Regions from separate parts of the Arthrobacter sp. NPDC058192 genome, predicted to be linked through region 1. Evidence: riboswitches for the same ligand, from Rfam matches in the RefSeq annotation. Region 1 holds a riboswitch; each other region holds the start of a gene.
What was found. Region 1 has a riboswitch for cyclic di-AMP ahead of ACFVVK_RS10930 (NlpC/P60 family protein). Riboswitches for the same ligand answer to the same signal wherever they lie in the genome.

Region 1 (3,266 bases):
CGCCCTCCTCTCCGTCTGGCCGGGCGGCCAGCGCCGCGGCAAGGGCGCTGACCGCTGCCGCGGACCGCGGCATGTCACAGGCAAGGACCAGGGTGAAGGGCGCCGGAACACCGGCGGACCCCAAGGCCGCGGAAGCCCGCCCGGCGCCGGGTTTTCCGGCGTGGTCCGCAGCCAGCGCGCTCAGTCCGGCGGCGATGGCGGCGGACGGCCCGGCGAAGGGCGGCTCTTCCCGGCAGTTCAGGATCCCGTCGGGAAGGTCACCCGGGTCGGGACCGACGACGACGATGCGGCCGGCCGCGTCCGCGGCACCCAGCGACCGCTCCAGCAGCGTGGCGCCGTCGTACGTCAGCTTGGCCTTCGGGACACCGCCAAGGCGCGAAGACCTGCCCCCGGCGAGAATAATGGCATCGAACTCCACCCGCCCAGCCTAGCGCGGTGTCTGGTTCAGGCGGCCGATTCTGGCAGCAGGAAGGGATCCCAGGCGGGAGTCGGCTTTTCGAGTTCCTTGATCTGCCACATGGTGCCCTTTGGAGGTCCGGGGGCAAAGCCGAGTTTCCAGCCCATCTCCCCCGGCGTGTGGTCGCCCTTGGCGTTGTTGCAGCGCAAGCAGGCCGCGACGAGGTTTTCCCAGGAGTCCGCGCCGCCCCGGGACTTGGGCTGGACGTGGTCGATCGTGTGGGCGGCCTTCCCGCAGTAGGCGCAGCGGTGGGCGTCGCGGCGGAGCACGCCGCGGCGGCTGACCGTTGTGATGGTGTTGTACCGCGGCCGGACGTAGCGGTTCAGGAGGATCACGGACGGGCGGCCCAGTATGTCCTGGGGACCGACAACGGGTTCGTCCCCTTCGGCCACCACGCTGGCCTTTCCGGTCAGGACAAGCACGAGCGCCCGGCGGAAGGTGACCACCGCCAGCGGTTCATATCCAGCATTCAGAACGAGAGTGCGCATGCGCATACCTCTTCACGGCCGCACCCGCCAGGGGCACGAGGGCCGGCTGCCCTCTGCATGGTCGGGCTATGGATCGACAAGACAAGAGTAAACACTCAACTGCCGGATCACCGAATATTTCTTCCGCGTGGCGGTGGGCGGCGCGGGACGTTCATGGCCCGGTAACGCAAAAGACCCCCGCCTCAACAGGCGGGGGTCTTTAGAGGTGCGGAGGCTTTTGCCTAGCCGCCAACGCGGATGAAGACGGGGCCGGAGCCGACGTTCACGCTGTACAGTGCGGTGGTTCCGCCGTTCCAGCCGCCGTGGACTGCCATGCCGTTACCGACGTAAACAGCGATGTGAGCCATGCCGACGCCGCCGTTCTGGTAGTAGGCCAGGTCGCCCGGACGGGCTTCGGCGGCGCTCACGGTGCGGCCGAGGGACAGGTAGCCTGCCGGCCAGCCGTGGTAGTGGATGCCGGCTGCGGCCAGCGCGTTGGTGGCGAGGGCGGTGCAGTCCTGCGCCACGCCGATCTGCGCGTAGGCAGCGGCGGCGATGGTTGCGCCGGCGCCGCTTGCGACTGCAGCGGCGGGGGCCTGGGCAGCTGCGCCGCTGACGCCAAGCTTGGTGCCGGCGGCCTGGGCGCCGCCGGCCTGGGTGGCCGTCGATTCCTGGACCTTGACGACGGGCTTGGCAGCCTCGACGACGGGAGCCGGCGACGTGGTGACGGCGGGCTTCTCGTAGGAGATCGCGATGGTGGAGGCAGCCGAGATCGTTGCCGGAGCAGCCGACTGGACTTCCAGGGCGGAAGCGGAGGTGGATTCGCGCTGAACGTTGGTCTCAGCAGCGTTGGCTGCGATTCCGCTGGTCAGAACCAAGCCGGAAGCTGCGGCGATGACCGCGGCCTGACGGCCCATGCCGCCGGCGTTGTCGCCGACTGCCTTGGCAATAACAGCCAGCGAGTTGGTCTTGGTGACCTCGGCGCGGTGCCGTGCAACGGTTGCACGAGTAGTCATTAAGTTCTCTCTTTCGTGTTCCTGGGCCGCGCGCTTTCGGGCGCGGGCTTAGGACGCTCCGGCATCTTGGGGGTACGCCGGATCGCCCCGAAATGGGTTACTTAGCGAAGGGTGTACTGCGAAGACGCGCCAAAAGCGGCGACTGCATGCTGTCCGGACTCGATAGAGAATGAGCCAGCGGAAAGTGATCCAATCCGGGCGCCGGCAAGGGCGGCACGTGATGTGGATTTGAGCGGGCTCATAGGAGCCCCGCCCGTGCGCATGCGCGCGGCGTTGTGGCGTGAAGACACGAAGGTAGCCTCTCCCAATGCCTACGAGGTGAGCTGTCGGATTCGGATGGGAGTCACCCGGCCGCGCCGCTTCCTGGGAAGCTTTGCGACTTAACCCCTAGGCCTTCTTTCGAAGGCCAAAATTGGTTCCCCCGCCCCTGCCAGACGATGTAATGCGAACGGACCTTGAGCGGTGGCAGAGCTAGGCAATCCACTCAAGAGCGCCAACTTCGGAAAAGTTGGCGTGCTTCAAACCCTACAGCAGTCGGACCTCAAAGTCACATTCAGATCACGGCGTGTCACAAGGATGCGAGAGTGGCCCATCATCTTTAGAGCCAGCCGAGGGGGTCAACGACGTCGCCATTGACCATGACTTCAAAGTGGAGGTGGCAGCCCGTCGAGGCGCCGGTGGTCCCGCTCATGGCGATGATGTCGCCGCGCGAGACCTTCTGGCCGACCTTGACCGAGGAGGAGGACAGGTGGTTATACGTGGTCTCCAGGCCGTTGCCGTGGTCAATGACCACGCGGTTTCCGCCACCGTAAGGATGCCAGCCATTGAAGGTCACGGTGCCGCTGGCGGCGGCATGGACACCAGTGCCGCACTTCGCGGCGTAATCCTGGCCCCGGTGGAACTCCCCCGGACCGCCGGTGATGGGGTTCACACGGTAACCGAACGGCGAGGCAGTGACCATCTGGTCCAGCGGGGCGCCGAGTGTTCCGGCGGAGGCGGCACGCGTGATGCTGCCCACAGACTGCGCACTAAGCAGCTGCTTGAGCTTGCCGTCGGGGTCGCCCTTGGTGGCAACAGCCGTGCGGCTGAAGTCGACCTTCGCGGCGGCCGCAGCGGTGACATCCGGCTGAACGGCAGCAGAAACCGCGCCGGTTCCCGCGGAGGTGGCCATCACGGGGCTGGTCACGGGTACCGTCACCGTGAGGACCAGGCCCGTGGCGGCCAGCGCGATGCCGGCCTTCTGCCCCACGCCGCTGGCTGCGGCGAAATCCGTAACCTGACGGAACGGAGCGCGGCGGCGGCGGCGTTCGTCGCGGTGCGCGTCGC
Region 2 (3,266 bases), on a different contig from region 1:
GCCGCAACCGCCGACGCCCCCAACCCAGCAATACCGCCAGTGGATTTGGCCGTCGCCGCCGCCGGCGTTGCCGAGAGCATCCGGCTGGTGGCAGAGCAACGGGACGTACACCTGGAATTCGCCGCCGACGCCCGGCCGCAGGCGCGGGTCGATGAAAATGCATTCCGCCGTGCTGTCCTCGCCCTGGCAGATAACGCGCTCGCTCACACCCCGCCGGGCGGCCGCGTATCCATCAGGACCGCGATCGAGCAAAAGCGCGCGGTCATCACCGTTGCGGACACGGGGACCGGAATCACCGGTGTGGACCAGGACCGGATCTTTGACCGTTTTGTGCGGACCTCCAGCAGCGGCGGGACGCAGGGACAGCGGAGCTTCGGCATTGGTTTGGCCCTGGTCCGGGAAATCGCGGTGGCTGCCGGGGGCACCGTCGCGGTGGCTGCGACCGGTCCCGGAGGAACCGTCATGAAGATGACGCTTCCGCTGGCAGCGGATGAGGGCGCAAGGAGACCGCATCGCATATGACAGAGTGACGGCACAGGAAAAAACCGGCGATCGCCTGCCCCCAAAGGCAGTCGATCGCCGGTCTTTCCGGACTAACAGGCCCGGTTTGTTCTGGCCTGGAAGTGTTCTCGCCCCGTGGGGCACTACGGCCTAGGCGCGGACGAAGGTCACGGGGCCCGTCGCGGTGAGCCAGGAGAGGGGGTGGACCATCGTCTGGTTCTTGTAGTTCATGCCGCCGCTGACCACGCGGCCGTTGCCGGCGTAGATGCCGACGTGGCCGGACTGGACCACCATGTCGCCGGGGATCGGGGTCGAGACACGGGTTCCGAGGCCAAGGAAGGCCCGCGGACCGATGTCGCCAACCGGCTTACCCGCCGCGCGAAGGGCTTTTTCCACCATGGCGGTGCAGTCCTGCGTGATGCCCACCTGGCGGTAGGCGGAAGCCAGCATGATGGCGTTGCGGCCGGCAGCGGGCGCCAGAGCGGCGGGGGCTTTGGCAGCGGGCGCTGCGGCCGGGGCCGCCTGAACGTGCACGGTTGCCTTCGGCGCCACGGGCTTCGCCGCAGGCGCTACTGCGGGAACTGCGGCAGGAACTGCGGCGGCGGGCTTGGGCTGTTGGGTGACCGGCGCGGCGACGGCAGCCACCGCGGGGCGGTCGAAGCTGATCCTAACGCTTGAATCGGCCGTGAGCGGCGCGCTGACCAGTCCCTTGACGTCCACATGGGACGCCGCGACGGCACCGCGCTGCACCGGTGCTGTGGCGGCGTTGGCCGCCATTCCGGTGGTCAGAACGAGGCCCGATGCGGCGGCGAGAACGGCGGCATGGCGCGCAAAAGTATTGATTGAAGACAAGAATGTACCTCTCCCAATGCCTGCGAGGTGAGCTGTCGGATTCGGATGGGAGGCACCCGGCCGCACTCCCGGGCCCGTCATAGCGGGCACTGTGCGGCTTCACCCCAAGACCTGCGTGATCAGCAGGTCAAAAGTGGTTTCCCCGTCTCTGCCGGTCGTCGATGCGAGTTACCCCCGGGCCGCGGCAGAGTTAGGCAATCGGCTGGGGGGCGCCCGTCTCGGAATCAACTGGGCACATATCCACGGTAACCCGAGGTCCGGCCAAATGTCACATTAAGGTAACGAAGGCCACACCCGGAGCGGACGCTGCCCATAGGGCGGCAGGGCTTCCGAACGTAGGATGATGCCATCAGCACCACCTCGAAGCGGAGGCCCAAGATGAGAAACCACTGCGTTGCCATCTGCCAGTTGAGCAACCAGCCCCAGGAGGATTTCGACGTCAACACCGAACTGCTGATCCTGGACGGGCAAGACGTGCACGTGGCTACGTGGGATGCGGAACCGCGCGACGGCGGCTTCGACGAGCACGTCCTGAACGACCGGGTGGACACGCTCGGGTTCATGGTGGTCAATGACTGGGCCTTCTTGGATGGCCGAGCGTACGCGGTGGTGGAACGCCGGTCGGCAGGCTAGGCGCGCCATGACGTTCCTGTCCCTGGCGCTGATCTCCGTCGCGGCCCTGGCCGGTCCCCTGCTGGCACTGCCGGTGCGCTGGCGGCTGCCGGTGGTGCTGGGCGAACTGCTGGCAGGAATCCTGATCGGGCGGAGCGGGCTGGGCCTCGTGGACCCGGCCGATCCGACATTCAGCCTGCTGGCCAACATCGGGTTTGCGCTGATGATGTTTGTGGCCGGAACCCATGTTCCGGTGAGGGATCCGGTGATCCGTTCCGCACTCGGCCATGGTGCCCGGCGGGCCGCGGCTGCCACAGCGGCTGCCGTGGCCGTCGGAACCGGAATCGGTCTGCTTTTCGGGACCGGACATGCTCCCCTGTACGTCGTGCTGCTGGCGTCGTCGTCGGCTGCCTTGGTCCTTCCGATCGTCGACTCCCTGCGGCTGGGCGGACCCGCCGTCGTCGCCATGATCGCGCAGGTGGCGATCGCCGACATCGCCTGCATTGTGGCGCTGCCGCTTATGGTGGACCCGCCGCACGCCGGGCGGGCGGCACTGGGCCTGCTAACAGTGACGGCGTGCTCCGTCGCGCTCTTCTTTGTGCTGCGTCGGCTGGAGAGCAGCGGCATCCGCGGGCGCTTCCACCGGCTCTCGGAAGCCCGCAAGTTCGCCCTGGAACTGCGCGTCCAGCTGGCGGTCCTTTTTGCCCTGGCCGGTGTGGCGACGTTCAGCAATGTCTCGGTGATGATGGCCGGCTTCTCCTTCGGCCTGGTCATGGCTGCCGTCGGCGAACCGCGGCGGCTGGCCCGGCAATTGTTCGCCGTCAGTGACGGCTTTCTGGGCCCGGTGTTCTTCGTCTGGCTTGGTGCCTCCCTCACACTCAAGGACCTGGCCGGGCATCCGGACATGATCGGCTTGGGCATGGCCCTGGGGGCGGGAACGCTGCTGACCCACGCGGGCTTGGCCTTCCTGGGACTCCCGCTGCCGCTCGGTGTGTTGTCGGCGGCCCAGCTCGGCGTTCCGGTGGCGGCGGCGAGCATCGGCACGCAGCTTCAGGTGCTGCTCCCCGGCGAGGCAGCGGCCCTGCTGGTGGGTGCGCTGGTCACCATTGCGGCGAGCGCTGTGGCCGGGTCGCGGGCCGCCAGGACGTTCGCACTTCCGCCGAACGTCCACGGAGGACGCGGCAATGCCGGCAGCGCCGTCGGATAAGGCGGTACCTGTCGATCGCAGGGACCGAACTTAGTTTCACCCCGCGTCGGGTGTGAACTGCAGCTCCGGTCTCGTCTTCGCCACCTCCGCCAGG
Region 3 (3,266 bases), on a different contig from region 1:
AGAAGATAGGCGTGCAGCCGGCGCAGGCAGGCTTCGAGGTCCCGCTCTTCATTGAAGACGGGGACGGTGACGTCCAGCACCGGCGTGCTGGCACGGGTGTCAATGGCCAACCGGCGCCCGCCAGCTTCGGTGGTGAACGGGAGGGCAAACGCGCCCGCAGCAGGGCCGGCAAGCGTGCCCGGGACGGCCACGTCGGCCAAGGCCAGCGCGGACGATGCAGCGGGTCCCGCCGGGACCGCCGGCGTCGCCGCGGGATGGGGAAGGGTTCCTGGGGCCTGGTCTGTGAACGTCATGGTCCCACTTTCCCGGCGGCCCATATGAAGGCTTTAGGGCGAAGCTGTGCGGGGCCTGTGGAAATCGGGCCCGCTCCGGCTCCCGCCCGCGCAGAGGAGGCCCCGGATCACGTGGATCCGGGGCCTCTGTGCGCGCTGTGCGCGGGCTGGCTGTTTTGCCGGCCTAGTACCAGTTGTGTGCCAGGTGGAAGTCCAAGGCCCCGCAGGGGGAGCCGTAGCGCGACTTGACGTAGTCCAGTCCCCAGTTGATCTGGGTCCGGTAGTTGGTCATGTAGTCGGCACCGGCGCTCGCCATCTTCGAGGCAGGCAGGGACTGGACCACACCGTAGGCGCCGCTGCTGGCGTTCGTCGCAGTGGTCTTCCAGTCCGATTCCTTGGTCCAGAGCTTTTGCAGGCACGGCATCTGACCGGCGCCCCAGCCGTAGCTGCCCAGCTTGGCGGCGGCGTAAGCCTGTGCTCCAGCCGGGTCGTTGACGGCGACAGGCGCCTTTGCGGGGGCTGGTGCCTTTTTGGGGGCAGCCACCTTCACGGGGGCAGCCGCCTTTGCGGGCGCCTTAGCCGGGGCGGCCACCTTCACGGGCGCCTTTGCCGGAGCGGCGGCCGGCGCTTTGGCGGGCTTGGCCGCGGCGGTCCGTGCTGCCGTGTTGTGCTGCGCTGCAGGCGCCGGCGCAGCGACCAGGACCTGTTCGAAGTTAAGCTTGGGCAGCGGGTCGGCGAGCGTGGCCGCCTCGGTGCCCGCAGCGTTCGTCGCGTGGGCGCCCGTCTCGGCTGCCTGGACAGCGGCGGCACCGCCGGCCAGCAGTACGGCGCAGGTGGCTGTCGCGACGGCGGCGCGGCGGCTGCTGATGCCCAACCCGGCGGCCAGCCGGGACAGGGCAGTCGTCTTTTTCGCCGGTTCGGCGCGGTGGCGCGTCTTGGCGGTGCGGGAATCGGAAACGCCGTCAGGGCGCGTTTGTACCTGGAATTCAGTCATGATCGCCTCTCATACGCCGGCGGAGTTAGCTGTCGGGTTCGGATGAGGTCATCCGGCCGCACGGAAAATCACGTGTCGGCTTCACCCCGAGGGCGCATGAATGCAGAATGCCCGGGAACTCTGGGTCCCCCGCCTCTGCCTGTACGAGCGGAATCCGGGAAGCGGCAGAGTTTGGCGTTCATCCGGATACGCGGCACTAGTGACGGCCGCACGCTAAAGACGCTACAGCACTCGGACGCCGAAGTCACAATTTGGTAACAGGAGTCACAGTGGCGGGGTGTCGGCTTGCGTCGAGTCTCCGGGCGGGGAGATAGAGCTGGAGATGGTGGGTCCGGTGGGCTGGCTACACCACCGGCGGCACGGCAGGCAGCCGGACAGCGAACTCGGTGCGGCCAGGTCGTGACGTGACTTCCACAGTGCCGCCATGGGCCTCCACGATCGACTGGACAATGGAGAGGCCCAGGCCGCTCGTGCCTTCGGACGTCGGCACGGCAGCAGCCGCGCCGCGACTGCCGGGGACGCCATCGGCGGCACCGCCGCGGCCCCCGGAAGCAGCCCGAGAAACAGCGGCAGAAACTTCCCGGGCGGCGGACCCGGACCGGGCGCCCGCCGTCGCCACCGCGGGCCTGGGTGCGGCGTTGGCCGCCGGATTGCTGCGTGCGGCGTCGGCCCGCGCGAAGCGGGCGAAGACCCGGCCGACGAACTCCGGGGCGATGCCGCCGCCGTTGTCCGTTACCGTGACCACGGCACTGCCGTCGGCCGAACGCATGACGCCGGTGACCACTGTGGTTCCCGGTGCCGTGTGCTTGCGCGCATTGGACAGGAGGTTGGCGATGACCTGGTGGAGCTGCGCCGCGTCGCCGCGAACGGCCACAGGCCCGTCTGGGAGTTCCAGCTGCCAGACATGGTCCGGCGCCATGACCTTTTCGTCGCTCACCGTCTCGATGGCCAACTGGGTGAGGTCGACATCGGCCATCTTGAGCGGCTGCCCCTCGTCCAGCCGCGCCAGCAGCAGCAGGTCTTCCACGAGGGTGGTCATTCGCTCAGACTGGCTTTGGACGCGGGACAGGGACCTCTCGCCGTCGGGCGTGAAGTGCTCGGTCATCCGCATCAGCTCTGTGTAGCCGCGGATGGCCGTGAGCGGTGTGCGGAGCTCGTGCGAGGCGTCAGCAACGAACTGCCGTACCTTCGTTTCGCTCTCCTGCCGCGATTCCAGGGCGCTGGCGACGTTGTCCAGCATCTGGTTTAGTGCGTGGCCCACGCTGCCCACTTCCGTTCCAGGATGGGCGGCCGACGCCGGGACGCGCACCCCCAGCGCCACTTCGCCGGCATCCAGCGGCAGGCGAGAGACCTTGGTGGCCACTTCGGAGAGCTGCTCCAGCGGCTTCATGGTGCGCCGGATCAGGGCCGTGCCCGCGAGTCCGATCAGCACAAGCCCTCCGGCGGATACCACCACCATGGTCCACACCAGCGAGGCTAAGGTGTTTTGCTTTTCTGCCAGCGGGAGCCCGGTGACAATGATGTCGCCATAGGGTGCGCGCGCGGCCGTAAGCCGGTACGCGCCCGCCGAAAGGGTCCGGTCCACTGGTACACCGTTCGGGGTGAGTGCCAGTAGGACCGCATTGTCGTCGGGGGAGAGGCTCTCCCGGGTGCCGTCACCGGCCAGGAAGCCGGCCCTGCTGACCGCGCCGTCGAGCAGCCGTGCGTTCAGCGTCCCGGCGCCCTGCCCGCGGGCCTCGAGGGGGTCGGGACGGCCGCCCGGGTTGCCGACGGCGGGCCGGCCGAACTCGCTCGAGCGGTGGGAGGCCTGGCCGAGCTGGTCATCGAGCTGCCGGGTGAGGAAGAGATCCATGGAGGCGTAGCTGAACAGACCCACCGCGCCGCAGATGGCCACCAGCAGTGCCATCGCGACCAGTACCAGCCGGGTGCGCAGATGCCACGTGGACGGGTTGCGCCAGTCGCGTCCGGGAGCCCGGGTCACGCCGGAAAGTGTGGGCACG

Region 2: linked by a shared signal. The riboswitch ahead of ACFVVK_RS13755 (hypothetical protein) and the one ahead of ACFVVK_RS10930 (NlpC/P60 family protein) in region 1 are both predicted to bind cyclic di-AMP.
Region 3: linked by a shared signal. The riboswitch ahead of ACFVVK_RS10090 (hypothetical protein) and the one ahead of ACFVVK_RS10930 (NlpC/P60 family protein) in region 1 are both predicted to bind cyclic di-AMP.

Annotation. Positions count from the first base shown of each region.
Region 1 is NZ_JBHVVJ010000009.1:105,165-108,430, forward strand. Features, by position in the region: gene ACFVVK_RS10920 (NTP transferase domain-containing protein) at 1-418, opposite strand, end outside; gene ACFVVK_RS10925 (HNH endonuclease) at 445-945, opposite strand; gene ACFVVK_RS10930 (NlpC/P60 family protein) at 1,167-1,940, opposite strand; cyclic di-AMP (ydaO/yuaA leader) riboswitch at 2,235-2,418, opposite strand; gene ACFVVK_RS10935 (M23 family metallopeptidase) at 2,539-3,266, opposite strand, start outside.
Region 2 is NZ_JBHVVJ010000013.1:16,939-20,204, reverse strand. Features, by position in the region: gene ACFVVK_RS13760 (sensor histidine kinase) at 1-522, shown strand, start outside; gene ACFVVK_RS13755 (hypothetical protein) at 652-1,353, opposite strand; cyclic di-AMP (ydaO/yuaA leader) riboswitch at 1,357-1,557, opposite strand; gene ACFVVK_RS13750 (hypothetical protein) at 1,732-1,986, shown strand; gene ACFVVK_RS13745 (cation:proton antiporter) at 1,994-3,172, shown strand; gene ACFVVK_RS13740 (DNA alkylation repair protein) at 3,209-3,266, opposite strand, start outside.
Region 3 is NZ_JBHVVJ010000008.1:105,588-108,853, forward strand. Features, by position in the region: gene ACFVVK_RS10085 (glycosyltransferase) at 1-293, opposite strand, end outside; gene ACFVVK_RS10090 (hypothetical protein) at 457-1,266, opposite strand; cyclic di-AMP (ydaO/yuaA leader) riboswitch at 1,266-1,453, opposite strand; gene ACFVVK_RS10095 (ATP-binding protein) at 1,610-3,247, opposite strand.